2 linked regions of the Chelatococcus sp. HY11 genome follow. The protein of the gene in region 2 interacts with the protein of the main gene of each other region in a pairwise test. Links are inferred from orthologs where the notes say so. Each region holds a gene or a part of one and is shown on either strand. Other genes may lie near its edges.

Region 1 (14,759 bases), 2.4 Mb from region 2 along the record:
CGCCGCGCAGGGCAAGGTGAAGCTGGTCAAGCTCAATATCGACGAGCATCCGCAGATCCCCGGCCAGCTCGGCATCCAGTCCATCCCGGCTGTCGTTGCCTTCAGTCGTGGCCAGCCGGCCGACGGTTTTGTGGGCGCCTTGCCGGAAAGCCAGGTCAAGGCGTTCATCGAGCGGCTCGTCGGGCCGATCGGGCCCGGGCCTATCGCTGAGCTCCTGGACAGCGCGGACCAGCTTGCCGCGGCCGGAGATGCGGCTGGCGCGGCCGGTCTCTATGCCGAGGCGCTGGCGCAGGAGCCCGACAATGCCCGCGCCATCGCGGCGCTCGCCAAGCTTCACGTGGAACTCGATGACCTTGAAGGCGCGCGCCGCTTCCTCGACATGGTGCCCGCTGACAAGGCCAACGATCCCGCGATAGCGGCCGCGCGCGCCGCCCTTGAACTGGCGGAGCAGGCTGCTTCGCTGGGTGATCTCGCAGAGTTCGAGCAGCGGCTGGCGGCTAATCCGCTCGATCATCAGGCGCGTTTCGACCTCGCCGTAGCCCTGAATGCGAAGGGCAGGCGTGAGGAAGCTGCCGATCATCTGCTCGACATCGTTCGTCGCGATCGCAACTGGAATGATGACGGCGCGCGCAAGCAGCTTCTGCAGTTCTTCGAGGCCTGGGGGCCGACTGACGAGGCTACGCTGGCCGGCCGGCGGCGGCTGTCGTCGCTCCTGTTCGCTTGATGCCAATCAGCCCCACCAACCGCACCGGCCGTGGGGCCCGCGATCGGCATCGACATTGCGTATTTAAGGCTTGATCGAGATGTCGACGCACCAGACCTATCGTGGTCCACAGGACTGCCCCGCCGTCGTTCCGCTGTTTCCCCTGGCCGGGGCGCTGCTGCTGCCGCGCGGGCAACTGCCCCTGAATATCTTCGAGCCTCGCTATGTCGCGATGGTCGACGAGGCGATCGCCAGCCATCGCGTCATCGGGATGATCCAGCCGGATGACGACGAGGACGCGGCCATACCTCGGCTCTACTCCGTGGGCTGCACGGGCCGCATCACGCAGTTCGCCGAGACAGGCGATGGGCGCTATCTGATTTCCCTCACGGGCGTTTCCCGTTTTCGCGTTGTCGAGGAACTGACCGTCGCGACCCCCTATCGCCAGGCACGCGTCGATTACGAGCCTTTCAAGGTGGATTTCGAGCCGCGCGCCGGGGAAGCCGAGACCGATCGCGCCGGGGTTATCCGTACCCTGAAGGAATTCGCCGAGGCCAACGATCTGAAGGTGGACTGGAAGGGCATCAACGAAGCGCCCAACGAGGCGCTGGTGAATGCCCTCTCCATGATGAGCCCGTTCGGCACCCGTGAGAAACAGGCGCTCCTCGAAGCACCTGATCTCAAGAGCCGGGCGGAAATGCTGATCGCGATCACAGAGATTGAATTAGTTCGCGACTCCGAAAATCCTGATTCGACATTGCAGTGAGCTTTCATGACGGACGAATCCTCTCCCCCCGCCACGCCCCCTAGCGAAGAGCCTTCTCTGGCCGAAGGCACGGCCGTGGATCCCAAGCTCCTGGAGATCCTTGTCTGCCCCCTGACCAAGGCCGGCCTGGAATATGACGCCGCACGTCAGGAGCTCATCAGCCGGCCTGCCAAGCTCGCCTATCCCATTCGGGATGGTATCCCGATCATGCTGCCGGAAGAGGCGCGATCCATCGAGTGAAGCCGCCTTGCCGCCCGCTCGCCGGTCGGCTGGCCGCGTCGCAGGGCTGCTGCTGCTGATCGCGGTCTCTCCCGTCCAGGCCGAAACCATCGTGAACGTCGATGGTATGGCCGGGGTCTATTCCGCGCCGGCGGGAAAAGCCGCCTTTGCCTGCGCGGTGATCGTGCCGGGATCGGGGCCGACGAACCGCGACGGCAACAATCCCTACGGTGTCGGCGCCCGTCCCTACGCGCTTGTCGCGGATGCCCTTCTGGCCGACGGGATAGCTAGCCTCCGCTATGACAAGCGTCTGCCCGCCACCGTGGAAGCGGAGCGGGAGCTCACCTTCGATGCCGCGGTTGCCGATGCCGGGCGATGGCTCCACTGGTGTCGCGCGCAGGCGGGCGTCTCGGCGGTCTTCCTCATTGGACACAGCGAAGGCGGTCTCATCGCGCTCGCGCTTGCCCGTCGCGAGGCGGTCGCGGGTCTCGTGCTGCTGACAACGCCCGGCAGGCCCGTCGCGGAGCTTATCCAGAAGCAACTCGCGCAGGCGCCGGAGCCGTTGCGCGCCGAGGCGGCCGCGATACTCGCGCGTCTTCAGCGTGGGGATCCTGTCGATGACGTGCCGGCGGCGCTCGCTCCGTTGTTCCGGCCGAGCGTTCAGCCGTTTCTCCGGTCCCTGATTGCCGTGGATCCGGACGCCCTGGCGCGCCAGCAGCAGGCACCCTTCCTGGTGGTCGCCGGCGGACGGGATATCCAGGTTCCGCCGGCCGACGCCCGCCCCGGCGGTGAGGCGCTGACCTTGCCCGACATGAATCACGTGCTGAAGGACGTGGCGGCGGAGCCCGCGGACAACCCGTTAGCCGACAACCTCTTAGCCGACAACTTGGCGGCTTACCGCGACCCGGATCGGCCTCTCGCTAACGGGCTCGTCGAGGCCGTCGTCTCCTTCATCCGCCGGCACGCGCCGTAGAGCCATGCTGTCTATTACAGACGTGACTCCGGTGTCTTGACTCTGATGTCTTGGGTCTGAGGCTTCGCGATCAGAGTGGCTCGCCGCGCATGAGACGCGGCACGGCGCCGACGACACCGGCCGCCTCGCGGATGAAGAAGCTCTTCAGCCCGGGCATACGGTCCACCAGGCCAAGGCCGAGGTCCCGCATGAGGCGAAGCGGCAGCCGGTCGTTCGAGAACAGCCGGTTGAGGCCGTCGGTCGCGACGCCAAGCGTCAAGGTGTCGAACCGCCGCGCGCGCTGGTAGCTTTCCAGCACCGTCGCCTCGCCGGGTGGAAGCCCAAGGCGGGTCTGGTCAACGATGGCCTCGGCAAGGACGGCGGCGTCGCGCAGGCCGAGGTTGAGGCCAAGGCCAGCCAGGGGATGCACGAGATGCGCGGCGTCGCCGACCAGGGCGAAGCGGTCGCCGATGAAGCGACGCGCCATGCCGACGCCGAGCGGGAAGGCGCGTGGTTCCGTCTCCAGGGTTATCCGCCCCAGGTCGAGGCCGAAGCGGCGTTCCAGTTCGTCGACGAGATCATCCGGATCGAGCGCGAGAATCGCATTTGCATCCTCCCGTCGTTCCGTCCAGACGATCGAGGAGCGGTTTCCTGTCAGCGGAAGTCGCGCGAAGGGGCCGGAAGGCAGGAAATGCTGGACGGCGCAGCCGTCATGGGGTCGTTCATGCCCTATCGTCGCAACGATGCCGGATTGGTCATAATCGCGGCCGCTCCAGGCGATGCCGGCGTAAGCGCGCAACGCCGAACGCGCCCCATCGGCTGCGACAAGCAGCGCTGTCCGCAGTTTGTCTCCGTCGGCCAGAGTGATATCAAGGCTGGCGCCCCGTTCCGTGAAAGCCTTCACCGAGGTTAGAGCCGTGACAACGCCCGCCTTCTCCGCGGCCGCACGAAGCGCTTCGCTGACAACGGCATTCTCGATGATATAGGCGAAGGGCTCATCCGGGGCGATCTCTCCGTCGAAGGTGATGAAGGTCTGCCGCACGGGATCGGCAAGCCGGCTGTCGGTTACCACCATCTTGGACACGGGCTGAGCGGCGGGTGCGATCGCGTCCCACACGCCGAGTTCGGCCAGCATGCGCTGCGCGCCGGCCGCGAGAGCGGAAGCCCGCCCGACATCCTTGCCGGGGGGAAGAGGATCACAAACCAGAACCGACAGGCCGGCGCCTTGTCGCAACGCCACGGCCAAGCAAAGGCCAACGATGCCTCCGCCGGCGATCGTGACATCGGTCCTTGGCAGCGGGGCTGCCTGTTGCGTGTCGTTTGCCATGCCCTGTTCCACCAACGGATACCATTCTACCGCGCGCCTTCGCCAAGACCATTGCCCGAGATCAACAGCGGGATGGCAGATGCGAACTCCCCACAGCCTCTAGATGCCGTAATGGGCCGGTGTCTCAAGAGTAGCCATGCTGTGTGGCTGTCCCTCAGAATGATGTTGTTGAAACGAGGTTCGAGCGATCGGCCTCAAGCATCATGAGAGGAACAGCCGTGGAGCATTATGCAGGAATCGATGTCTCTCTGAAAGAGAGCAACGTGTGCGTCGTCGATACGACTGGAAAAGTGGTTCGCGAGGTGAAGCTCGTCAGCGAGCCGGAGGCCTTGGTTGGGTATTTCGAATTGCTCGGATTGCCTGTTTCCCGGATCGGTCTCGAAGCCGGCCCGCTATCGCAGTGGCTGCATGCAGCGCTCTTGGCTGCCGGCCGTGACGTGGTTTTGCTGGAAACGCGGCACGTGAAGGCGGCGCTTTCAGCGATGACGGTGAAGACTGACCGGAAGGATGCGCGGGGCATCGCGCAACTGCTGCGGATGGGATGGTATCGGCCGGTCCATGCGAAGTCGTCAGCGGCCCAGGACACACGAGCGTTGCTCGTCGGGCGTAAGCTCCTCCAGGGCAAGCTGCTCGATGTCGAGCTCAGCATCCGCGGCATCTTGCGGGGCTATGGATTGAAGGTCGGTGAGGTCAGCCGGGGGCGGTTCGAGGCGCGTATCCAGAACCTGATCGCGGGACACGCCACACTCTCGACGGTGATCGGCGGAATGTTGGCGGCGCGAGCGACGCTATGGAGCGAGTTTACAAAGCTTCATCGGGAGATGCTCCGGATCGCTCGGGCCGACGCGATCTGCCACCGACTGATGTCGGTGCCCGGCGTCGGTGCGCTGGTTTCGCTGACATACCGCTCGGCAGTGGACGACCCGACACGCTTCGGGAAATCCAGCACCGTCGGCGCATACTTCGGTCTGACGCCGAAGAAATATCAGTCCGGGGAAACCGACCGGGATGGCGGTGTCACGAAAATTGGCGACGCCATGGTACGCACCGCCTTGTTCGAAGCAGCACATATCATGCTGACGCGGGCGACGCGCTTCTCCGGCCTCAAACAGTGGGGGCTGAAAGTTGCGCGGCGGCGCGGAATGAAGCGCGCGAAGGTGGCGCTCGCCCGCAAGCTGGGTGTCGTGCTCCATCGCATGTGGATCGACGCGACCGACTTCCGGTGGAGCGCCGTGCACGTGGCCGCTTGAGAGTAGAAATGAGATTGGGTCGGTCAGGTTAGGCCGGCTCTGTTGGGGTCCCGTCGCCGGGACGCAGGCTTGGCAAGGTCGTGTGTAGTGCTGTGATTGCCTCGGCAAATCACGCTTCCTAGATTGACCTGCCGGCTTGAGGATCTGATGGCATGGTGTGGCAGCCTTCGTGCTGACCACGGACAGAAGCATGATCCTGGCGACGAGATATCGTTCAGAGGGACTTGACGATCAAAGGCCCATTACAGAAGCACTATTAGGGACAAATCGAACCATGGTATCGGGCCGCGTCCCGGAAGGACATTCACCGCAGGCGCTTGACGCCCCCACCTGTCAGGCGCACATGGGATGCAAGAGGCATGCGGTAGGTGGACATTGCCTTCCGCAGTCACGCATCGCATGCGGCAGAAATGAGTGACCGATGGCCGATCCCGTAGATGAAGTGCTCGATATTCTCGACCTTGAGCCGCTCGAGCGTAACCTGTTCCGCGGGCGCAGCCCCAAGGTCGGTTGGCAGCGGGTGTTTGGTGGACAGGTCATTGGCCAGGCACTCGTCGCGGTGACACGGACCGTGGATCCCGGGCGTGATATTCACTCGCTGCACGGTTATTTCATGCGGCCCGGCGACCCAAAGGTCCCGATCATCTATGAGGTCGATCGCATCCGCGATGGGCGTTCCTTCGCGACGCGCCGTGTCGTTGCCATCCAGCATGGCGAAGCGATCTTCTCCATGTCGGCCTCCTTTCACACTCCGGAGACCGGCCTGACCTATCACTTGCCCATGCCAGACGTGCCGATGCCGGAGGATCTGCCTACCGAGGATGATCTGCGCGCCAATTTCCTTCCGGCTATGCCCCATCCCATGCGGACTTACTACGAGCGCGAGAGGCCGATCGAACTCAGGCCTGTTGAATACCAACGCTATCAGCAGACGGGCACACCGATGGCGCCCCAATTCAACGTGTGGATCCGCACCACGAAGCGCCTGCCGGATGATGCGGCGATTCATCGCTGCGTGCTGGCCTATGCCTCGGACATGACGCTGCTCGATACCAGCCTCGTTCCCCACGGCCGCACGGTTTTCGAGCCGGATATCCAGGGGGCGAGCCTCGACCATGCTCTCTGGTTCCACGGGCCGTTCCGTGCCGACGAATGGCTGCTCTATTCGCAGGATACGCCCTTTTCCGGAGGCGCGCGGGGCTTTTCCCGGGGCCTGATCTATACGCGCGATGGCGCCCTGATTGCCTCAGTGGCGCAGGAAGGTCTGATACGCCTACGGCCTGACCTCGCGGTCTGATTGCATATTTTTTAATCAAACTGACTGTTCATTGCGCATCATTGGCATGCGTCCGTGGGGAGACCGCGGGCGCGTGTCTGCATTTGCCCTGAAAAAGTGCGCTTTGCGCCATCTTCGGCCTATCTGGCACGAAGATTGATTTCCCTTGGACGGATTAGCTGGTCAGGGGCGCCTCACAAAGCGTCCAGCACCATCCGCGAGGGAGCCGAGACATGAAATTCGTGGTGGCCATCATCAAGCCCTTCAAGCTCGAGGAGGTCCGCGACGCCCTGACAGCCATTGGCGTGAACGGGCTCACCGTCACCGAGGTCAAGGGATACGGGCGACAGAAGGGACATACCGAGATCTACCGTGGTGCCGAATACGCGGTGAGCTTTCTTCCCAAGCTGAAGATCGAGGTCGCCGTCGCTGCCGATATTGCGGACAAGGTGGTCGACGCGATCGTTGGAGCCGCACGCACCGGCCAGATCGGCGATGGCAAGATTTTCGTCTCGTCGATCGAGAAGGCCGTTCGCATCCGCACGGGTGAAACCGACGCCGACGCTCTTTGACAACCCGCCTGCCTGCTACATTCGAGGAGTTTGTTTCATGACGTTAAAGCGCGAGCATAAGGCGGGTCTTGCGGCACTCGCCCTTGCACTTGCCGCTGGCACCATTGCGGGTGTCGGACCGGCATTTGCCCAGGCTGCCGCAGAAGCGGCGCCTGCGGCTGCTCCGGTTCCCAATAAAGGTGACACGGCCTGGATGCTGGTTTCCGCGATCCTCGTGCTCGCAATGACCATCCCGGGGCTTGCCCTGTTCTACGGTGGCCTCGTTCGCACCAAGAACATGCTGTCCGTGCTGACGCAGGTGTTTTCCATCGTCTGCGTGGTCGTCCTTGTATGGGTCATCTACGGCTACAGCCTCGCCTTCACGGGCACGAGCGCGTTCATCGGCAATTTTTCCAAGGCCTTCCTTGCCGGCATAACGGGTGATTCGACGACGGACACCTTCACCAAGGGTGTCGTGATCCCCGAGTTCGTATTCATCTGCTTCCAGATGACCTTCGCCTGCATCACGCCGGCGCTGATCGTCGGGTCCTTTGCGGAGCGCATCAAGTTTTCCGCGCTCCTGCTGTTCACCGTCCTGTGGGTCACCTTCGTCTACTTCCCCATGGCGCATATGGTGTGGTTCAGCGAGGGCCTCCTGTTCAAGATGGGCGCGCTCGACTTCGCCGGCGGCACGGTCGTCCACATCAACGCGGGTATGGCAGGTCTTGTCGGCGCCTTGATGATTGGCAAGCGCACGGGCTACGGCAAGGAGCCGATGCCTCCGCACTCCATGACCATGACCATGATCGGCGCCTCCCTTCTGTGGGTGGGCTGGTTCGGCTTCAACGCCGGCTCGAACCTCGAGGCCAACGGTGGCGCGGCGCTTGCCATGCTCAACACCTTCGTCGCGACCGCCGCGGCTGGTATGGCCTGGCAGTTCACCGAATGGGGCACGAAGGGTCACCCGTCGCTGCTCGGCACGGTTTCGGGCGCCGTCGCCGGCCTTGTTGCGGTCACGCCGGCAGCCGGCCTCATCGGCCCTATGGGCTCGATCATCCTGGGCCTCATCGCCGGCGTCATCTGCTTCTACGCGTCGACCACCGTGAAGAACGCGCTCGGCTATGACGACTCACTCGATGTCTTCGGCATCCACTGCATTGGCGGCATCGTCGGCTCGCTGCTCACCGGCATCCTGGTCGCTCCGGCTCTCGGTGGTGTCGGCGTCGCGGATTACTCCATGGGCGGCCAGCTCTGGACGCAGTTCGTCGCGGTTGTCGTCGCCCTGCTGTGGAGCGGCATCGGCTCGGCCATTCTTTATAAGGTGGTCGATCTGATCGTCGGCCTGCGGATTTCCGTCGAGGGCGAGCGCGAAGGGCTCGATCTCGCGGACCACGGCGAACGTGCCTACAACTACTGAGACCGCTTCTTTCATCTTCTCCTGAGACTTCAACCCCGGCCGTGAGGCCGGGGTTTTTTTGCGCGCGGCCGAGGGTTTCAGGCTAGGGCCATCGTGTTGCAAGATTGGGCCATCAAGCGATACGCGGCACGGGGCCATACCAATAAGCGACGCAATGCGACTTTGCTGGGAAGGTTAATCGCGCCTTAACCGCCGGGTCTTACGCTAAGGTCTGTTAGCGTGACTTTTCCGGGTCCCTCTGCGATATGCGAACACTACGCCGGCCTTCGTCTCCCACCGACGGTCTCTCCGATGCGCTGCGCCGCTTCTTCGCACGCCGCGCCGTGGAGCTGGTCGGTCTCGCCTTGCTGGGTGTTGCGGGCGCAACCGCACTCGCGCTTGCCACGTGGTCGGTTGACGACCCGAGCCTGACGCACGCCACGAGCCAGCCCGCCGTCAATCTGCTGAAACTGCCCGGGGCGATCACCGCCGATCTCGCGATGCAGGTCTTTGGACTCGGCGCAATCGCCTTCCTGCTGCCGGTCGCGGCCTGGGGGCTTGGCCTGATGACCCGCAGGGCACTGCCGCGTCTGCCTTTGAAGATCGGCCTATGGCTTCTCGGGGGGGCCGCCGCGGCCGCGGTCGCCAGCGCTCTTCCGTCAACCGCGCGATGGCCTTTACCGACGGGTCTCGGCGGCGTGGTTGGTGACGCGCTCGTCTTCGCGGCCAGGGGCATCATTCCTTTCGGCGGTGGTCCCGAGCGGGCGCTTGTCGCGCTGATCTATGCGGGTGTCGCCATTCTTGCGCTGACGGCTGCCTGTGGCATCGGCCTTACCGAGGACCACCACGAGAATGCCGATGACGACAATCACGATGGGGCGGCTGACAGCGACGACGATGCCGACGGCAGCAGCGAGCCGGGCTGGGGCATCATTTCTCTCGGCGCCATCGCCCATGGCGTGATGGCGACGAAGGCGGCTCTCGCCCGCCGTTTCGCCGCGCCAAAAGCCGCGCCGAGGCAACGTGGCGAACCCATGCTGGAAAGGGCCGGGGCCGCCTCGTCACGGCGTGCGGTGTCGTCGCCCTACCCGCAGTATGACGACGATGACGATTATGCTGACGCTCCCTTCGGGTCTGACGACAGTTTCGCGCCGGAACCGCCGCCGAGCCGGGTGACGCCACGCGCGCCCGCGCCCAAGCCGGGCCGGCGTCTGGCGCGGGAGGCACAACCCTCCTTCCTCGACGCGGAGCACTACCAGCTGCCGCCGCTCGGCCTGCTGGCGGAGCCGAAGAAGACGCTGATGCCGGTATCCCCGGAGGCGCTCGACCAGAATGCGGCGCTTCTCGAAGGTGTTCTCACGGATTTCGGTGTGCGCGGCGATATCGTCAATGTGCGTCCCGGTCCGGTCGTCACGCTCTACGAGCTGGAACCGGCGCCGGGCACCAAGTCGTCCCGCGTCATCAGCCTCGCGGACGATATCGCGCGCTCGATGAGTGCCGTCTCCGCGCGCGTGGCCGTCATACCAGGGCGCAACGCCATCGGTATCGAGCTGCCCAACGCGAAGCGCGAGACGGTCTTCCTGCGCGAGCTGCTGGCCTCGGAGGATTTCGAGAAGACCAAGCTGAAGCTCGCGCTCTGCCTCGGCAAGACGATCGGCGGCGAGCCCGTCATCGCCGAACTCGCGCGCATGCCGCATCTGCTCGTGGCCGGCACCACCGGCTCGGGCAAGTCAGTCGCCATCAACACCATGATCCTCTCGCTGCTTTACCGGCTGAAGCCGGAGGAATGCCGGCTGATCATGGTGGACCCCAAGATGCTCGAGCTCTCGGTCTACGAGGGTATACCGCATCTCCTGACACCCGTCGTCACCGACCCGAAGAAGGCGGTCGTCGCCCTGAAATGGGCGGTCCGGGAGATGGAGGAGCGCTATAAGAAGATGTCGAAGGTCGGTGTGCGCAACATCGACGGGTTCAATGCCCGCGTCGCCGAGGCGAAGGCCAAGGGCGACGTCATCACCCGCACGGTGCAGACGGGCTTCGACAAGGAAACGGGCGAGGCGGTCTATGAGGAAGAGCTCATGGATCTCGAGACGCTGCCCTATATCGTCGTCATCGTCGATGAGATGGCCGACCTGATGATGGTCGCCGGAAAGGAAATCGAAGGCACCATCCAGCGCCTTGCGCAGATGGCGCGCGCCGCCGGCATCCATGTTGTCCTCGCCACCCAGCGTCCGTCCGTCGACGTTATCACCGGGACCATCAAGGCGAATTTCCCGACGCGCATCTCCTTCCAGGTGACGTCCAAGATCGACAGCCGCACCATCCTTGGCGAACAGGGCGCCGAGCAGCTTCTGGGGCAGGGCGACATGCTCTATATGGCGGGCGGCGGCCGCATCATGCGTGTGCACGGTCCCTTCGTTTCCGACAACGAGGTCGAGAAGATCGTCGCGCATCTCAAGCGCCAGGGACGGCCGCAATATCTCGATGCCGTCACGGCCGGCGACGACGACGGGAGCGATGGGGGTGGTGATGGCGCCGTGTTCGACAGTTCGTCCTTTGGCGCGCCGGGCGGCGATCTCTACGACCAGGCCGTCGCCGTTGTGCTGCGCGACCAGAAGGCGTCGACCTCCTATATCCAGCGTCGCCTGCAGATCGGCTACAACCGCGCTGCCTCCCTGATGGAGCGCATGGAGAACGAAGGGATCGTCGGTCCGGCGAATCACGCGGGCAAGCGTGAAATCCTCATGGAAGGCGGTGGCCGCGACGACGACGAGGACTAGGCGGTGTGAACAGTTGGTCGCGTCGGCCTTGCCGGAATGACGACAGAGTTTCCGGTGACTTCACTGCGGCAACTGTCCACACGCGACAGGCCACATGGCCTCATGGGCATGTTAGGCAGGGCGCCTCATTGAGAGGGGCTTGGCCGTCAGGATTTTCGGCGCGTGACAGGCAAGGCGGATAGGGGAAGCCATTTCGGGAACGGACCACCTGTTTCAGCGGAGCTTTCCGGTCCCGCTTTCGCCATAACGTGGGTTTATGTGAAACGTCTCAGCTTTACGTGAAGACTGTTGGAATTTGGCGTATGGTTTACGATCTACGGAGGGAGGCCGCTTCGTCAGGGTCTCCATGGGTAGGTCGGAGTATGGCCGGAGCATGTGATGCTCCGCCGTTAGCGCGGATGGTGAGATGAAGCGTTTTGGTTGTGCAACATTGGCGCTTGTGGTCGCTTTCGCGGCCAGTGGCGGCGTGCCCGTTGCGCAAGCGCAGAATGATCCCCTCACGCGCTTTCTCGACGGCATGTTCAGAAAGACGCCGGCTGAAGAACCCGCGCAGGCCCCGGCTCCGGCACGGGCCGCCCCGCTCCCGGCACCGACCGGCGGCAGTACGGCCCCGCCGCAAGCCGCATCCCCCCCAGCCATATCCCCCACCGCCCCCACCCAGTCCGCTGCGGGCGGACCGCCGTTGCCCCCGCGCCGGCCGGCTGCGCTGGGCGGCAATGAGGGTCAATCCGTCCAGCCTGTCACCACGGCCGCCCCGGCGCCGGCCGCAGCCCCAGCCGCCGCGCCCGTGGCATCCATCGCTCCGGCAGCCACCGCGCCGCGGGCCGCGAACAACGTGGTGCCGACGAGCCAGGCGGCCGCCATTGAACGCGTGAATTCTTATGTGAACAGTATCGACACGCTGACGGGGCGGTTCGTCCAGTATGGCGGCGACGGCCGCCGGGCCGAAGGCACGCTCTATATCCAGCGGCCGGGGCGTTTGCGCTTCGCCTACAATCCGCCGTCGACGCTCGAGATCGTCGCGGATGGCCGTTCTGTCGCGATCCGCGATTCCAAGCTCAAGACCAACGATGTCTATCCGATCGGGCAGACGCCGCTGAAATTTCTTTTGAAAGATCGTTTCGACCTGACGCGGGATACCAAGGTTCGCGCGGTGGACATCGGCAATGACGGCGTCGTGACCGTCAGTTTCGAGGATAGCGCCACGATCGGCGGCACCTCGCGCATCACCTTGCGCTTCGATGCCCGCAACAATGCCCTGCGGCAGTGGACCGTCGTCGATCCACAGGGCTACGAGACCTCCGTCGCGCTGTCCGATCTGCGCCTCGCGAGCCGCGCGCAGACGGAGTAGGACGAGGCTTCGTAGCGGACGGGCTTGATTTAGAAGCGCAGCGAAACACCGACCACCGGGCCGTGCTGAGTCACGTCCCATGCGAACCGTTCCGGCGAGTTATTCGTTTTGTAGTCCTGATAGAGGGCGCGGTAGCCGACACGGAGATTAGCGGGAACGCCGAGCAGTTCCGTCCGATATCCCAGGTAGATCTGGCCGTTGAGGCTCAGGTCGGACCCGACGCTGAATCCCCCGACATCGCCCTCGGCGGCTATGTTCCATCGCTCGTCGAGATCCACGTAAAGACGCAAACCTACGAATGGATCGACCCATTCCACTTTGCGCGATACTTCGTATGGTCCGAGGTTCAGGCCCGCCTTGAGCCGGGTCCAGCGCAGGCCGGCCGTCGGTTCGATCGCGAACACCCGGGGGCGGTCGATGGCATTCGTCCCGCCGAGCCGATGCTCATAAACGCGATAGTAGGCCCCGGCGGCGATGAGGCTGGATGTGACGCTCAATCCGAGCCGGTTGTTGTAAACATTCTCGTGCTGGCTGGTTTTCGTGTACTGGCCGTCCACATAGACGCCAAAGGCCCCGTTCGTAACCTCGACATTGCCCATGAAGCTGAAATCGAGGTTCTTCAAGGTCTCTGAGAACGGGATATCGACGTGGGCATGGCGCCCGTAAAGATAGGATTTTCCTGTGAGGGACGCGCCCCAGACATAGGGGCTGACGATGACGCGCCAAGACCGATCCAGTGATTGATTTGCGGCGCGGGTCTTCGGTATTGCCGTCGGAGCCGTGCCGCTCTCAGGGATCGAGGCTGGGTCCGCCGCATACGCCGCGTTTGCAGAGATGAGAAAAACCGCCGCGAGGATGCACCCCCGCAGGCCCTTCATCGTGGATGAGCTGAGCGTGGCGAGCCAGCGAGGGTTGATCATGGTTGCTCCGCATATGCCTTAAGCTCGGCCCTTGTTCACCTTGTGCAATAGGCAAAAAGGCAACCGGGTTCAATAAGGCCCATGGTCGGCCATCGGTTGGTTTGAGATGCGGCTGCGGCGGCTCGTCCGTTTGCGGGACGCATCATTTTCTGCGAAAGCAAAGCTCGAGGTCGCCCGCATCATGGGCACATGGCTCTCCCCTGCCAGCACGTCGAAAGCCAAGGCATGAAACTCGTCGTCACTTCCTGGAACGTCAATTCCGTCCGTATGCGGCTGGACCATGTCGTCCGCTTCCTGACGGAAACGCGCCCGGATGTGCTGTGCCTGCAAGAGACGAAATGTCCGGATGACCGTTTCCCATCGGCGGCCTTCAAGGCGCTTGGCTATCATTACATGGCGCTCAACGGTCAGAAGGGCTACCACGGGGTCGCGGTGCTCTCCCGGCTGCCTTTCGCGTCGACCAATATCATGGGCTTCTGTGACAAGAACGATTCGCGCCATATCGCGGTGACGCTGGGCACGGGCGCCAAAGCCGCTTCGGGTGTGACCATCCATAACTTCTATGTGCCCGCTGGCGGCGATATCCCCGATCCGGAGCTCAATCCGCGCTTTGCTCATAAGCTTGCCTTCCTCGACGAGCTGATGCAGTGGCAGGACCGCGCCCGGCCAACCGCCGCGCCCAGCATTCTGCTCGGCGATCTCAATATCGCGCCTTACGAAGCCGATGTGTGGAACCACAAGGCGCTGCTCAACGTCGTCAGTCATACGCCGATCGAGACGACGCGGCTGGAGGAGTTTCGACAGACGTCGGGTTTCGTCGATGCCATACGCCAGCTGCGCCCCGTGCCGGAAAAGGTGTTCACGTGGTGGAGCTACCGTTCGCCGGATTGGGCGGCGGCCGACAAGGGCCGTCGTCTCGATCACGTCTGGGTCGCACCGGAGCTTGTCCCAAGCGTGACGGGCAGTGCCATCGCGCGTGAAACGCGCGGCTGGGAGCGGCCGTCAGACCACGTGCCGGTGTCGATTACGCTTGATCTCTAGCGGCTTGATCTTCTGAACCTTGATCACGTGAAGCTTGGATCGCCGGCTCGGCGCTGGTCGCATCGATCGTGTCGCGTATCTCCCCGAGCTCCTGGGAGAACGCTATCAGTCGCGCCGCGATGGCATCGTGCAGGGCGCGGGCTGAATGGGGAAACTCGCCCAGTACGCGATGCACAAGCCCGCGCTGCATCTTCATGACGCTGGACGGCTCCCGCGCGATGGCCGTG
Region 2 (15,007 bases):
ATGAACGCGTGTCTCGCGCAGCGCGCAGGACAAACGAAGCGCCTGCCTAGGGCAGGCCAGGAGGTTTGAGATGAACAAAGGTGATCTTGTTTCGGCCGTGGCCGAGAAGGCCAACCTTACGAAAGTTCAGGCCACGGAGGCTCTGGACGCTGCCATCGACGCCATCACCGCCGCTCTCAAGGCCGGCGATGAGGTGAAGCTGGTCGGCTTCGGCACCTTCGCTGTCGCTGATCGCGCGGCAGGCACCGCTCGCAACCCACGCACCGGTGAGACCATCAAGGTTCCGGCGTCGAAGACGCCCAAGTTCAAGGCCGGCGCTGGCCTCAAGGAAGCCGTCAACGGCAAGTGAGATTTGTCGCGGCCAAGAATGGCCGGACAAGCTCGCGGGGGAGGGGGACGGCCATGTTTGAGGCTAGTCCCGGCCGGGAATCGTCTCGGCGCCCTTCCTGCGTCCGTAGGCCGACAATCAGCCATCCACCTCGCTGATCCACCTGCTTCCGGGCGGGCTCTGGAGGTGTGGTGTGACTTTTAAGGGGCTGGGGGCCTGTGTGCTCCCTTTGGGACATCGACGGACGAGCCGTGCGGTCGGGCAGCTCAAAAAGACTTGCCTCGCCGGATGGCTCTCCGTTAAATCACTTCAGTTTCGTCCCATTGAGGTACGAGACTGAACCTTCTCCGTGATATCCGACACCTGTCCACGGATTGAGGGCGGTTAGCTCAGTTGGTAGAGCATCTCGCTTACACCGAGAATGTCAGCGGTTCGAGCCCGTTACCGCCCACCATCATCTTTGCCCTTTTCGGGTCAGATCCCAGCGTGCGCTGAGTCCGCGCTGCTTCCGCTTGCGGTGCAAGCTCCCTTGGTGCTTCGGGATTCCATGCGCATTTGGGGCAGGACGCCCTCAATCACTGCCTTGTGAGCACCCGAACTACGCCTTCATTCAAGACGGTGAAATTTGGCAGCTTGGCCGTTCCTGGCGGCAGCGCCGCCGTCGCCCTCGATGAGGACGGCGGATATAAGGCGTTTGCGCCCATCTTGCAGCCCTGCGCCCCGTATAATGAATTTTCAATGGAATGACGTGCTATATGAGGTCAGCGGTTCTACGCGCATACCGGCCTGTTCGCTTGCGTATAGCATCTCCCAAACTTGACAGCCCGCCCTGCCTTCATTCAACATTTGGGCATAGTTCGCTCGATTATGTGGCTGCATCCGGAACACAGATGCTGCAAATGCGTTATCCCTATAGATATTGGAGTATCTTGGCTCTCCGCTGAGATACGGCGAGAGGAGACGCTTACATGCATCACGGCATCAGGTCGACCTCTGACACCGATTATGCTCTCGCAGCGCTGAGAGTGGATCTCCGTGAGATCATGTCTGAGTTTCGCCCGCCCGTGGATAAGATAATCAATATTTTACATCGCTTAGAGCCTTTCGCCGCGACTGCAGAGCGTATCCGGTCTCGCAATGATCTCCTTTCTTTTTTCCAGGAGAAAAGCGATGAGGTCGATTTCGCTCCCGCGCTAGATTGCCGGTTCCCTTTCTTCTGGGGCCGCTTTTCGCGAGCTTGGCTTGAGGACGACGGCGCCACAGTGTCGCCGGATCCCACGGTTGTCAGTCTTTTCAGCGATCCACGAATCGGCCGCAGCAGACAGTCGCATCCTTAAAGATGCCTTGTCAGAGGGGCAGGGCACCTCCTCGCAATATGCTGTCGCCCTCATGGGACAATCGTTGCCAGCAAAAAAGGCCCTCGAAGCGGATGAGGCTTTGAAGGCCTTTAATTTTGGAATTTGCGATCGGCGGCGGTGTTGCCTTCATGCACTCGACTGACATAAAAAGGCCGCCGCTCCAGAATGAGCGGCGGCCACGTCTGTTATGGACAATTATGGGCACGGACAGTTATGGGCGATTATATTCCCCAATATGGGTTCACGCCGTAGTAGTCGTGAAGGCGACGTTCGTAGGAACGATCTCCCCAATCCGGGGTGTCGCGCGCCTCATAATGTGGTGCGCCTTCAAGCTGTTCGCGGCTTAAATTCACCACGTAGCCGCCCTTGGCGGTATCATACGTCAATGTTGACCATGGTAGCGGATGGTATTGCTCACCAATGCCAAGAAAACCACCAAAGGACATAACAGCGTAGGCCACCTTGCCGCTCACCTTGTCGATCATCACACTTGATATCTCGCCAAGATGTTCTCCCGAACCATTATATACCTCGGTTCCCGAGACTTTATCGGAGCCGATCAGGTTCGTTGTTTCAGCTGTGTGATCCACTTTCGTCTCCCATATGTTTTGCTGTTATTATACAAACGTCGTTCGGCCGCGCTGGTTCCACAGCCTGCGGGAGGTGTTCGACGGTTGAGATGACACAGGCATGGGAGAGAACAAAGCCGAAGCCCTTGAGTTCCATAATGCGCCTTATGCGAAATTGGGGCTTGAGCTTTGCGCAACGCATTGACCGACGATCATGTCTTGAAACGTCTGCCTTCCCGTGATCCAACTCCCACAGTCTGGCCTGATTGTGAGCCATGGCTTGGAGAGCCAATGTCCGGTGTCACATGGCTTGCCTAGCCCGCAGAACTGTTGTGGAGATCGGATGAAGGCCTCTCGGGATATCGACCAGCTCCTTGCGATCATGGCCGCGCTGCGAACGCCCGGCAGCGGATGCCCGTGGGATCTTGATCAGAACTTTGCGACGATTGCGCCTTACACGATTGAAGAGGCTTATGAGGTAGCCGATGCCATCGAGCGCGGCGATATGGACGATCTCCAGGAAGAGTTGGGCGATGTCCTCCTGCAGGTCGTGTTTCACGCGCGCATGGCCGAGGAGGCTGGCGAGTTTGCGTTCGGGGACGTGGTCGAGGCCATCACCGGCAAGCTTATCAGGCGGCATCCGCATGTCTTCGGTTCGGCACGAGATTTATCACCGGATGAGGTCAAGACGCTTTGGGATCGCATCAAGGCTGAGGAAAAGATCGAGCGCCGCCGCCGGCGTGAGGAACGCGGACTAGCCGACGAAGGTCGGGCGGGGCTCCTGGATGGCATAGCGAGGACACTCCCTGCCCTTACCCGCGCCGATAAGCTCCAGCGTAAAGCCGCCGGTGTGGGGTTCGATTGGTTGGAAGCGCGCGAGGTGGTGGCGAAGCTCCGCGAGGAACTAGACGAGATCGACGCAGCCTTAGGCATGGCCGACCCATCAGCGGTGGTCGAGGAAATCGGCGATTTGATATTCGCGGCCGTCAATTTGGCGCGCCATGCCGGCGGAGATGCCGAAGTCGCGCTTGCTCTGACAAATGCCAAGTTCGAGCGTCGATTCGCTTACATTGAACGGCAGCTCGCTTCCACGGGGCGGACCACCAAGGAAGCTAGCCTCGACGAGATGGAAGATCTCTGGCAGGAGGCCAAGCGCGACGAGAAATCTGCGAGCTCCGACTAAGAGGGCCTTACCGGATCCGCTTTGCTCCCGGACAACGCCTCAGCAAACGGGGCTCTTTTGCCTCCGCGATGCGGACAGCCAACAGGACACGGCCATCTTCGTCCGAACGCCGGTCCAGAATTTCAGCCTCCTCATAGAGCCAGTTCAGAACATCTCCGGCCTCTGGCTCCAAGACGACATGATAGATCGCGCGGCCATGCGCCAGCCTGGCTTCGATGGCGGACAACAGGGTATCCATCCCCTCCCCGCTGACGGCCGAGACCAGGACCGGCCGAAGTTCGGTCGGCCTGCGTGACGCGAGATTGTCCAGCTTGGCGCGTTCATCCGGCGCGAGGAGATCGGCCTTATTCCACACTTCGATCAGCCGTTGACCATTGCTTGGGTCAATGCCGAGTTCGCGAAGGATGGTCTCCACATCGCTCGCCTGGGCCTCGGTGTCGCCATGGGACACATCCCGGACATGCAGCAGCACGTCCGCCTCGATCACGTCTTCCAGCGTAGCCCGGAAGGCCGCGACCAGCATGGTCGGAAGATCGGAAATGAAGCCGACCGTATCCGAAAGGATGGCTTTCGAGCCGTGGGGCAGCTCAATCGCGCGGGCTGTCGGGTCGAGGGTCGCGAAAAGCAGGTCCTCGGCCATGACCTTGGCCGCAGACAAGCGATTGAACAGGGTCGACTTGCCGGCATTGGTGTAACCGACCAGAGCGATGATGGGATAAGGCACGCGGCGCCGGCTCTCTCGGTGCAGAGCGCGCGTCCGCTTGACATGTTCGAGGTCACGCTCGATGCGGCTCATCCGCTCCTGGATGAGCCGGCGATCCGTCTCAATCTGCGTCTCTCCAGGGCCTCCGAGAAAGCCGAATCCGCCGCGCTGCCGTTCAAGATGGGTCCATGAGCGGACAAGGCGGCTCTTCTGGTAGGTGAGATGAGCGAGTTCCACCTGGAGCGAGCCCTCGCGCGTGCGTGCCCGCTTGCCGAAGATGTCGAGGATGAGCCCCGTCCGGTCGATGACCTTGGCGCCAAGCGCCCGCTCGAGATTGCGCTGCTGCACCGGGGAGAGAGCGCAATCCATGATGACGAGATCGATCTCATCGGCTTTTACGGTGCCGGCCAGCTCCTCCACCTTGCCCGAGCCGAGATAGGTCGCGGGGCGGACATTGGCGAGGCTTAGCTGGATCGCACGGACGATCGTCACATCGATCGCCCGCGCCAGACCTACGGCTTCATCGAGCCGCGCAGCCGCATCCCGCGCCGTGTTCTCGCCACTGCGCTCGGATGTGCTGCGTGTCAGGTAGGGCCCGATCACGAGAACGCGGGTATTCTTGCCTTCTTGATCAACAGGGGAAGGCGGCGACGGTTGAAACGCGTCCTTACGCTTATCGGGTTGAGTCATTCAGACCTTTTCTGACCCCATATCGTCTGTCGGCTCGAACAGCTGGATCGGATGTCCAGGCATGATCGTCGATATAGCGTGCTTATAGACCAGCTGCGAGTGCCCATCGCGGCGCAGCAATACACAAAAGTTGTCGAACCAAGTCACAACACCCTGAAGCTTGACGCCGTTGACCAGGAAAATCGTCAGCGGGACCTTATTCTTGCGAAGGTGGTTGAGAAAAGTGTCCTGCAGGTTTTGCGCGCGTTCGCCCGCCATCTTGTTAAACCTTCTTCTTGCGCCGTGCTCGTCGGTCCTTGTTCGCTTACACGGCTTCTGTTGTTGCCTTTGCCTTTGCTGCCGGAAGGCTGCGCTGGCGCGGGACGCTCATAGACCGAGAATCGCATTACAAAGGGAGAAACGCTTCAAACGCAAGTATCTCTTGCCGCGCCGATGCGATTCTGGCTGTCGCGCCAGCATCGGTCCGGGCTTGTGCACGGGTGCGCGGCGCGGACGTGAGCTCTCAGGAGCCGATGCCGAGCGACTTCAACTTCCTGTGTAGGGCAGAGCGCTCCATACCGATAAATTCCGCAGTCCGCGAGATATTGCCCGAGAAGCGGTTGATCTGCGCCACGAGATATTCACGCTCAAAGATCTCGCGCGCGTCCCGCAACGACAAACTCATCAGCTTCTCTCCACCGCTGCCAGCAGGCGTGGTCGGCACAAGCGTCCCGATTTCGGCGGGCAAGAGATCGGCGGAAATCGCCGCATCGGGATCGCCGCCGGTCAATATCATCAACCGTTCCACATTGTTACGCAGTTGGCGCACATTGCCCGGCCAATCGTGCGATTGAAGCACCGCCATGGCGTCGTCGGCGATGACACGCTTGGCGAGTCCGGTGGCAACCGAAATCTGCTCCATGAAGAAGCTGATAAGTTCGGGTACGTCCTCCCGCCTCTCGGCCACAGACGGAATCCGGATCGGCACGACACCCAGCCGGTGGAAGAGATCCTCCCGGAAATGGCCCTCGGCTATTTCCTGGGTGAGATCGCGGCTCGTGGATGAGATGATGCGCACGTCGACGTGAACGCGCGTGGTGCCCCCTACCCGCTGGAAGTTCTGGTCCACCAGCACGCGCAGGATGCGGTTCTGCGTTTCCCGGGGCATGTCACCGACTTCGTCGATGTAAAGCGTACCGCCGTGGGCCTCCTCCAGCGCGCCGATGCGCCGGCCACGACCGTCGGTCGCCTCGACACCAAAAAGTTCGCTCTCCATCGTGTCGGGCGTGATCGCCGCCGCATTGATGACGATGAACGGGCCATTGGCTCGTTGCGAGTTCATATGCAGCGTGCGAGCCGCGAGCTCCTTGCCGGAGCCGGACGGGCCGCTGATCAGCACGCGTGCATTGGTCGGACCGACGCGCTCAATGGTCTGCCGCAGCTGGTTGATGATCGGGGATCGGCCTACCATTCGGCTGGTCTGCCCGGATCGCGTCCTGAGTTCGCGCACCTCCCGCTTCAGGCGAGAGGCCTCCAGCGCGCGCTCAGCCACCAGAACCAGGCGATCAGCCTTGAACGGCTTCTCAATGAAATCATACGCGCCGCGCTTGATGGCCGAGACCGCGGTTTCGATATTGCCATGCCCGGAGATCATGACGACCGGCACTTCCGGATTCTGCTCCTTGATGACGTCCAGCACCTGGAGACCGTCGAGACGGCTGCCTTGCAGCCAGATATCGAGGAAGACCAGCTGCGGCCGGCGGGATTCTATCGCGGCCAAGGCTTCATCCGAACCACCAGCCGTCCGCGTCCTATGGCCCTCGTCATCGAGTATGCCGCCTACGAGTTCACGAATATCCGCTTCGTCGTCGACGATGAGGATGTCGGCGCTCATCCAATTGCCCTTTGTTTGATGTCGTCCTTGCTGTCCGTTGACGCAACGCCACCACTGCCAGACCCGGAAATACCGGACTTGGGGAACCACATGCGGACACGCGCGCCCGGCCCCCCGGCGCTAACGCCGGGATGGTCGAGCAACTCGATGCCGCCGCCGTGGTCCTCGAGAATTTTGCCCACGATGGCGAGGCCGAGGCCCGTGCCGCCCTCGCGGGTCGTCATGTAAGGCTCAAGCAATCGCTGCCTGTGCTCCTTTGGAAAACCCTTGCCGTTGTCACTGACATCGATCGTGATGATGCCGTCCTGTTCGCGCACATTGATGTCGATCTGCCCGACGCCGCGCGTATTGCCATCGACCGCCATCACCGCCTCGGTCGCGTTCTTCACGATGTTGGTGACGGCCTGGGAAATCAGCCGGCGGTCGAAATAGGCGGTGATCCCCTCCTCCGGCAGTTTTTCGTTGAAGGTGATATCGGGCGTACCCACGCGCATCAGGAAGACGACCTGGCGCACCGTATCGACAACATCGTCCATCGCGTGGTTCGGCTTCGGCATCCGCGCGAAGGAGGAGAACTCATCGACCATGCGCTTGATGTCGTCGACCTGGCGGACGATCGTGGCGACGCATTGGTCGAAGATCGCGCGATCCTCGACGATAACCTTGCCGTATTTGCGACGGATGCGCTCGGCCGACAGCTGGATCGGCGTGAGCGGGTTCTTGATCTCATGGGCGATGCGCCGGGCAACGTCGGCCCAGGCTGATGTCCGCTGGGCGGAGACGAGGTCCGTTATGTCGTCGAGCGTGACGACAAAGCCCTTGTCCTGTCCCACCGCCTGTTCGCTGGTCACGCGTACGTTGAGCATGCGCTCGCGACCGTCACGATTCAGGGCCATCTGCCCCTGGATCAACTGTCTCTGCCGGCCAGCGAGCACCTCGTCGAGGAGGGGGGCCACTTCGGGCAGGGCCTCGACGATGGGCTTTCCGATGACCGAGCTGCCATCCGCCTGCAGGATCGCTTCCGCCGACGGGTTGACGATCGTGATCATGCCCGCCGCATCCGTGCCGATGACGCCGGCGGATACACCGGCGAGCACCGCTTCGTTGAAGCGCCGTCGCTTGTCGATCACATCGCTCGCCGCGACCAGACCATCGTGCTGCTGCCTGAGTTCGCTCGTCATCTTGTTGAACGTCGCGCCAAGATGCGCGAGATCGCCCTCCGCGCGCCGGATCGGCACCTGCACGTAGAAATTGCCGCTTGCGACCTGGTCCGTCGCGTGTATCAGCCGGCGGACGGGCATGACGAGCCGGTTGGCGAAGCTCAAGCCGAACCACACCGCCGACAAAAGCACGATGAGCGCGACCAGCGCGAACATCGATGCGAAGGCGATCTGGATGCCGAGCTTCTTTTCCTCGAGAGCTTGATAATAGGCGACACCTGTCTGCGCGGCGGCCGGGAACTCGACGGCACGCGGATCGACAGTTCGCGCTACATAAAGAAGTGTGGGCTCCGGCCAATCCAGCTTGATGAGCGAACGGAACAGGTTGCCAGACTGCGGAATGAGGCAGACCGGATCGGTGGTATTGGCGTCCTTGATATCCTCGTCCGACGGCGGCGAAAGATTTTCGAGCGACTTCTGCTCGATGCGCTCCAGCACCTTGCCGTCCTCGCTGACGAGCATGGCCGAGGGGAACCCGAGGAAGACCGAGCGCGACAACATGAAGTCGTGGAAAAGCTTGCGGTCTGCGTTGAACAGCACCTTGGCGCGATTGAGGTCGGCGGCCATCAATTCCGTTTCGCGCACCATGTTGCGGCATTGGCTATCACGATAAGCATGCGCGATCTCGACCGTATTGGTGATGAGCCCCTTGAGTGAACTGGTGAACCAGGGGTCGAGACCGCGTTCAAGCGTGATCGAAGCCACGATCGCGACAAGAATGGCCGGAAGCGCGGCCACCAGGCTGAACAGCGAGACGATGCGGACATGAAGGCCTGCCGCCGCCGCCCCCTCCCGCCTCGCCCTGAACAGGCTGTATGTCTCCCACAGGATGACCGAGACGAGGAGCAGGACGAGGATGCCGTTGATGAACAGCGCCCAGACGACAACGATATGCGTCGGCAGGATCGGCGTCATGCCGGCGAGCACGACGAAGGTCACAAGCGCCGAGATCAACGCCAGCGTGACCGCGACCGTTCCTAATATGCCGGATACGCGGGATTTGCGTTCCTTGGGAAGATCCGCCGATAAGCTCACGAAATAATGGCCCGCCGTTTCGCTATGATCGAATCGGTTGAATAGCACCGGACAATGATGCGGAGCTACAACACTGTTGTCGAATTGCGACATTCCCAAGGCAGCGCTGGGTCGGCGCCACAGGCAAAAGGGAGCCGATTGACAATCGGATTGCGCCTATGAGTTTGATATTTTCTTATTAAATCCAGTACGTTGTAGACATTTGTTACATAAATCTATCAGATGCGAGATTGCGCTGGTCAAAGGGCTCGTCGTGCAATTGTGGCGAGGCCATGTGCAGATAAATCACATGGCTTCGATGCAACAGGGGCAGCTTAACCTGCTGTCTGGCGAACGCGACGATCATGATGCGCGGCCCCCTGCCCCATCGGCGGTGGTTCTGATCGCCGCGTCGGCTGCTTTGAAGCTGCCTTTAGCGTGCCGGGGTACGCACCACCGATAGATCGAGATCCCGGATCTTCTTGCGCAGGGTATTACGATTGAGCCCCAGGAGTTCGGCGGCTCTGATCTGGTTTCCGCGCGTCGCCGCCAATGCCATGCCGATCAACGGCCCCTCGATCTCGCGCAGGATGCGGTGGTAGAGACCGGGGGGCGGCAGCGCATCCTTGAATCCGCCAAAATAGCGATTGAGGTGCCGTTCGACTGACGTGGCGAGTTGCTCGTCCTCCCGGGCCTCGCTCCCTTCCGGCGAACTGCTGGTGGAGGGCTCTAGTTCGGCGTCGATAATCGGGCCGGTGATGGTGTCCTGAGGGTAGAGCGCGGCCAGCCGCCGGACAAGATTTTCGAGCTCGCGCACATTGCCGGGCCAGCGATAGCGCTTCAGGCGGTCCATCGCATCGAGGTCGATCTGCTTGTGAGGCAAACCCTCGCGCGCCACCAGCGTGAAGAAATGGCGGATGAGATCCGGCACATCTTCCGCCCTCTCGCGGAGCGGGGGAAGGCGCAGCGGCACCACATTGAGCCGAAAGAACAGGTCCTCGCGGAAAATGCCCTGCTGGATGGAAATCCGCAGGTCCTTGTTGGTGGCCGCGATGATGCGAACATTGGTCTTGATCGGCGTGCGGCCGCCGACGGTCGTATATTCACCCTGCTGCAGGACGCGCAGAAGACGCGTCTGCGCTTCCATCGGCATATCGCCGATCTCGTCGAGGAACAGCGTGCCGCCCTCGGCCTGCTCGAAGCGGCCGGCGCTGCGCTGGGTCGCGCCGGTGAAGGCGCCCTTCTCATGGCCGAACAGCTCGGACTCGATGAGGTCGCGCGGGATGGCCGCCATATTGATGGCGACGAAAGGGCCTGTGCGGCGCTTGCCATAGTCATGCAGCGCGCGGGCAACGAGCTCCTTGCCGGTGCCGGATTCGCCGGTGATCATGACCGTAAGATCCGTCGGCATCAACCGCGCCAGCGCCCGGTAGATCTCCTGCATGGCCGGGGAACGGCCGACCAGCGGAATATCCTCGCCATCGGCATCGCCGAGGCTCTTCGCCTGCCCGCGCGGCCGCGACAGTGCGCGCGCGACGATGGAGACCAGTTCCTTCAGGTCGAAGGGTTTCGGCAAATATTCATAGGCACCCCGCTCGGACGCTCGGATCGCCGTCATGAAGGTATTCTGCGCACTCATGACGATGACGGGAAGGTCCGGACGCAGCTTCTTTATCCGCGGCAGCACGTCGAAGGCGTTCTCGTCCGGCATCACCACGTCGGTGATCACCAGATCGCCTTCGCCCTGGCTTACCCAGCGCCAGAGCGTCGCTGCATGTCCTGTGGACCTGACGTCATAGCCCGCCCGCGCCAATGCCTGGTTCAGCACCGTGCGGATGGCGGTATCGTCATCGGCGACAAGAATGCTGCCTCTCGCCATATTACTCATTCCTCCGAGCCACGCCCATCGCGGGCCAGATACATGGGCATCAACACCCGAAACGTCGTACGGTGCACACCAGCGTCGCATTCCACGACGCCGCCATGGTCACCGATGATCTTCGCAACCAAAGCAAGACCAAGGCCACTGCCGGAAGCCTTCGTGGTCACAAACGGGTCGAACAGGTTTGGCACGAGGTCCGGCGGGACGCCGGGCCCGTTGTCGCGAACGCAGATCTCGAGCGGCAGGCTGACGCGTTCGCCGGAGCCCGGCAATTGCAGCCGCATACCCGGCCGGAACGCTGTCGAGAGAATGATTTCACCGTCGAGCGCATCGCGCCCGATGGCTTCCGCCGCATTCTTGATGAGATTGAGGAATACCTGCACAAGCTGGTCGCGGTTGCCGAGCAGCGGCGGCAGCGAGGGGTCGTAGTCCTCAACGAAGCGGATATGCCGCGCAAAGCCCGACTGGGCCAGACGCTTCACGTGGTCGAATACGCCGTGAATGTTCACGGCCCCCCTCTCCACGGGCCGCTCATCCCCGAAAAGCTCCATTCTCTCGACGATTTTGACGATCCGATCGGTCTCGTCGCAGATCAGCTGCGTCAACAGACGATCCTCGTCGGAGGCCGCGCCTTCCAGCAATTGTGCCGCTCCGCGGATGCCGGACAGGGGGTTTTTGATCTCGTGGGCGAGCATCGCGCCCAGCGCCGTGATGGACCGAGCTGCACCCCGATGGGTCAGTTGTCTGTCCATTTTTTCGGCAATTGTTCGTTCTTGCAGCATCAAGGCGACTGATCGCGCCTCGTCTCCGAGCGGGACGGCGAAAATATCAACAATCCGCTCATGTCCTGTGCGCGGCGTTCCAATCTCGATGCGGTATTCGCTGACGCTCGCGTTGCGGCGTCGCGCCTCTTCCGCCAGCGCCAGAACCGGCGAGCCGAAAGGCAGCACATCCACGAGTCTCTGCCGCTTAAGGACGGGAAGGCTTGCCTCGAAGAACGCCTCGGCGGCGCTATTGGCATGGAGGATGGTGTCGCCCTGCCCGACCACCAGGATCGGGACGGGGAGCGCGTTGAGGATGAGCCCCGGATCGAAGCCGGGCTGACTGTTTGCGGAAGCGTTTGGCATCGTGATCCTTGGCATCGTGATCTTGCGCACGCCGATCCGGTAGGGCTTGAAGTCGCGTTCGAATTTGTCTTCCAACGTGTCCCCGGGGAGACCCGTCGATCGTCAGGCCGCTTCTCGCTGGACGGGGTTCTCGGAGGGGCTTTCATAAAGCCCCTGAATCAGTGCCAGCACGCGCTCGGGCTGCTCGCTGGTCACCAGCTCCGCGCGGCACCGACTGGCCGCCCCGCTACCGTGCCGTTCCGCGTCCGCGCAATAGGCCGCGAGATGCTTGCGGGCGTGGCGCAGTCCGACCTTCTTCCCATAGAGCGTGAGAAGTGTCGTATAATGCTCTGTGATCGCTTCAATTTTTTCGGATGGCGATGGTGGCCGGAGGGCAGCGCCGGAGCGCAGTTCGGAGGCCACCTGCCCAACCAGCCAGGGCTGCCCGACCGCGGCGCGGCCGATCATCACCGCATCTGCGCCGGATTGAACGAGGGCCGCGCGGGCATCCGACGTATCAGCCATGTCGCCGTTGACGACGAGAGGAAGCGAGGTCGCCTCGCGCACGCGCCGCACGGCCGACCAGTTGGCTGTGCCCTTGTAGAATTGTTGCCGCGTGCGGCCATGGACGGTGATGAGAACGGCGCCAGCTGTCTCTGCCCGACGGGCGAGTTCATCAGCGTTTTGGCTCGCATCGTCCCAGCCGAGACGCATCTTTACGGATACCGGTATATTCACCGCGGCCACCACGGCCTCGATCAGCGATGTGGCATGGTCGAGATCACGCATCAGCGCCGATCCCGCCCATCCGCCAATCACACGCTTGGCGGGACAGCCCATATTGATGTCGATCATCGCCGCGCCTGAAGCCTCGGCCACGCGCGCTGCCTCGCCCATCCAATGGGCATCGCAGCCGGCGAGCTGTATCACATGGGGCGTGATCCCGGCGCCTTCCGCGCGCAGGACAGCTTCCTGTGACCCATCAACGAGTTCCTGGCTCGAGACCATCTCCGAGACGACCAGAGACGCGCCGAAGCGATGAGCGATCCGCCGGAATGCGACGTCCGTGATGCCTGACATGGGCGCGAGCACTGCGCCCAGGGCGAGATCCGGGCGCCAGGGGGAGACGTCGGCGTTAGTGCCCATTTCCGCATCACTCATGGCCATGCTTATAAATTAAACAAAACTCTTTGTCCCGCCCTTATTGCAGGTCATGAAGAGATCGTGTTCGGCTGGTTCGGATCCCCCTGGATTGGCCTTGGGGGCCATGATCCGTCACAAGAGCATTGTAAGTCATCAGCCCGCAGCCTATAGGCGCCTGTCACTAGAGCGGACAAGGTAAAAATGCCGAAAATTGCAGCGATCATCGTGGCAGCCGGACGTGGAACACGTCTGGGAGGTGAGGTCGCGAAGCAGTATCGCAAGATCGCCGGCCGCGCGGTTCTCGGCCATACGCTGACGGCGATCGCTGATCAGAGCGATATCGCGCGTATCGTCGTCGTTATCCATCCTGATGATGATCCGTATTATCGCGATGTCATAGCCGCGCTGCCGATGGCGGTGATGGAACGTCTAGCGCCGCCTGTGCCTGGTGGAGCGACCCGCCAGCTTTCGGTCATGGCGGGACTCGAATCGCTCGCCAGTGAGGAGCAGGCGCCGGCTTTCGTGCTGGTGCATGATGCGGCCCGGCCGTTCGTCTCGCGGGACCTCGTCGGGCGCGCCGTCGCGGCGGGCATCGCCCATGCCGCTGCGGTGCCGGGCGTGAAGATCGCCGATACCATCAAGCGCGTCGACGAGAACGGCACGATCTGCGAAACGCCGGACCGCGACCTCCTGCGGCGTGTTCAGACCCCACAGGCCTTCGCCTTCGCGCCCTTGCTCGTCGCGCACCGCCGCGCGGTCGACGCGGGTTTGACGGGCTTCACCGATGACGGCACGCTCGCCGAATGGGCGGGCCACAGCGTCCATATCTTCGACGGCGAGGCTGGCAATATGAAGATCACCAGCGGCGAGGACATCGTGGAAGCGGAGCGCCGCCTGACCCCATCCACAACGCTGATCAGCCGCGCGGGCATCGGCTATGACGTCCATGCCTTTGGACCGGGCGATCACATTTGGATCGGTGGGCTGCGGCTGCCCCATGACCAGGGTGTCATCGCCCACTCCGACGGCGACGTGGCCTTGCACGCGCTGACCGATGCTGTTTTCGGAGCTATGGCCGACGGCGATATCGGAAGTCACTTTCCTCCGAGCGATCCGCGATGGCGAGGTGCTGCCTCCGATCAGTTCCTTGCCCATGCGGTCAAGCGCCTGCGCGCGCGGGGCGGCCAGCTCGACCATCTCGACCTGACGATCATTTGCGAGGCACCCAAGATCGGTCCGCATCGCGACGCCATGCGCGCCCGCATCGCCGCCATCGTCGATGTTCCGATTTCTTCAGTCTCGGTGAAGGCCACGACGTCGGAACAGCTGGGGTTCACGGGGCGCCGCGAGGGGATCGCGGCGCAGGCGGTGGCCAGCGTCAGGCTGCCGGAAGGCACGTAGAGCAAATTCGACCTGGATGAACCCAGGTGGATCTGCTCAAGCGTCTGACTTTCCTATTTTTTACACGGGCGAGTCCGGGTTCTACGGATTTGCTCAAGCCGAGCCAATGGAGCAATCAGGGATGGCCGATATCGAGTTCACGCGTATCGACCGGGATCTTGTCGTGCACGCGAAGGCCGTGCTCGATCTGTGCCGGGGGCTTGGCCTGCGCGTTGTCACCGCCGAATCCTGCACGGGCGGCCTCGTCGCCGCTGTTCTGACCGAGGCGCCGGGTTCATCGGAGACCATCGAGGGCGGGTTCGTCACCTATTCCAACGATGCAAAGCAGAGCGCGATCGGTGTTCCCGAGGCGCTCATTTTGGCCCATGGCGCGGTCAGTGAGCCCGTGGCCCGCGCGATGGCCGAGGGAGCGCTCGCCCATTCCCTGGCCGATGTTGCCGTGGCGATCACCGGCATCGCCGGTCCCGGCGGCGGCAGCGAGGCCAAGCCCGTCGGGCTCGTTCATTTCGCCGCCGCCCGGCGGGGCGTCGTGACGCG

What was found.
Region 1: the proteins of KIO74_RS05075 (region 2) and KIO74_RS15640 interact in binary tests that used the Escherichia coli proteins (3 or more experiments, as listed by UniProt). The link is inferred for Chelatococcus sp. HY11 from one-to-one orthologs.

The regions. Positions count from the first base shown.
Region 1 is NZ_JAHBRX010000001.1:3,422,962-3,437,720, forward strand. Bases 5,713-8,395 are described here. They hold KIO74_RS15640 (P-II family nitrogen regulator), read left to right. Parts: upstream 5,713-6,726; coding sequence 6,727-7,065; downstream 7,066-8,395. Other genes in these bases: tesB (acyl-CoA thioesterase II), read left to right, coding at 5,713-6,514; KIO74_RS15645 (ammonium transporter), read left to right, coding at 7,103-8,395. Also shown: trxA (thioredoxin), read left to right, coding at 1-724; KIO74_RS15610 (LON peptidase substrate-binding domain-containing protein), read left to right, coding at 804-1,469; KIO74_RS15615 (Trm112 family protein), read left to right, coding at 1,476-1,709; KIO74_RS15620 (alpha/beta hydrolase), read left to right, coding at 1,717-2,661; KIO74_RS15625 (ubiquinone biosynthesis hydroxylase), read right to left, coding at 2,732-3,967; KIO74_RS15630 (IS110 family RNA-guided transposase), read left to right, coding at 4,186-5,217; more of tesB, read left to right, coding at 5,639-5,712; more of KIO74_RS15645, read left to right, coding at 8,396-8,461; KIO74_RS15650 (FtsK/SpoIIIE family DNA translocase), read left to right, coding at 8,707-11,220; KIO74_RS15655 (outer-membrane lipoprotein carrier protein LolA), read left to right, coding at 11,627-12,571; KIO74_RS15660 (porin family protein), read right to left, coding at 12,601-13,491; xth (exodeoxyribonuclease III), read left to right, coding at 13,717-14,532; KIO74_RS15670 (cyclic nucleotide-binding domain-containing protein), read right to left, coding at 14,516-14,759. UniProt on the Escherichia coli protein: Involved in the regulation of nitrogen metabolism. Regulates the activity of its targets by protein-protein interaction in response to the nitrogen status of the cell.
Region 2 is NZ_JAHBRX010000001.1:1,058,107-1,073,113, forward strand. Bases 9,886-12,816 are described here. They hold KIO74_RS05075 (two-component system sensor histidine kinase NtrB), read right to left. Parts: upstream 11,948-12,816; coding sequence 10,823-11,947; downstream 9,886-10,822. Other genes in these bases: ntrC (nitrogen regulation protein NR(I)), read right to left, coding at 9,886-10,817; dusB (tRNA dihydrouridine synthase DusB), read right to left, coding at 12,050-12,816. In the rest of the region: KIO74_RS05025 (HU family DNA-binding protein), read left to right, coding at 71-349; KIO74_RS05035 (hypothetical protein), read left to right, coding at 1,297-1,665; KIO74_RS05040 (PRC-barrel domain-containing protein), read right to left, coding at 1,908-2,276; mazG (nucleoside triphosphate pyrophosphohydrolase), read left to right, coding at 2,599-3,438; GTPase HflX, read right to left, coding at 3,446-4,831; RNA chaperone Hfq, read right to left, coding at 4,832-5,089; nitrogen assimilation response regulator NtrX, read right to left, coding at 5,334-6,704; KIO74_RS05065 (sensor histidine kinase NtrY-like), read right to left, coding at 6,701-8,959; more of ntrC, read right to left, coding at 9,372-9,885; more of dusB, read right to left, coding at 12,817-13,087; KIO74_RS05085 (bifunctional 2-C-methyl-D-erythritol 4-phosphate cytidylyltransferase/2-C-methyl-D-erythritol 2,4-cyclodiphosphate synthase), read left to right, coding at 13,271-14,470; KIO74_RS05090 (CinA family protein), read left to right, coding at 14,592-15,007.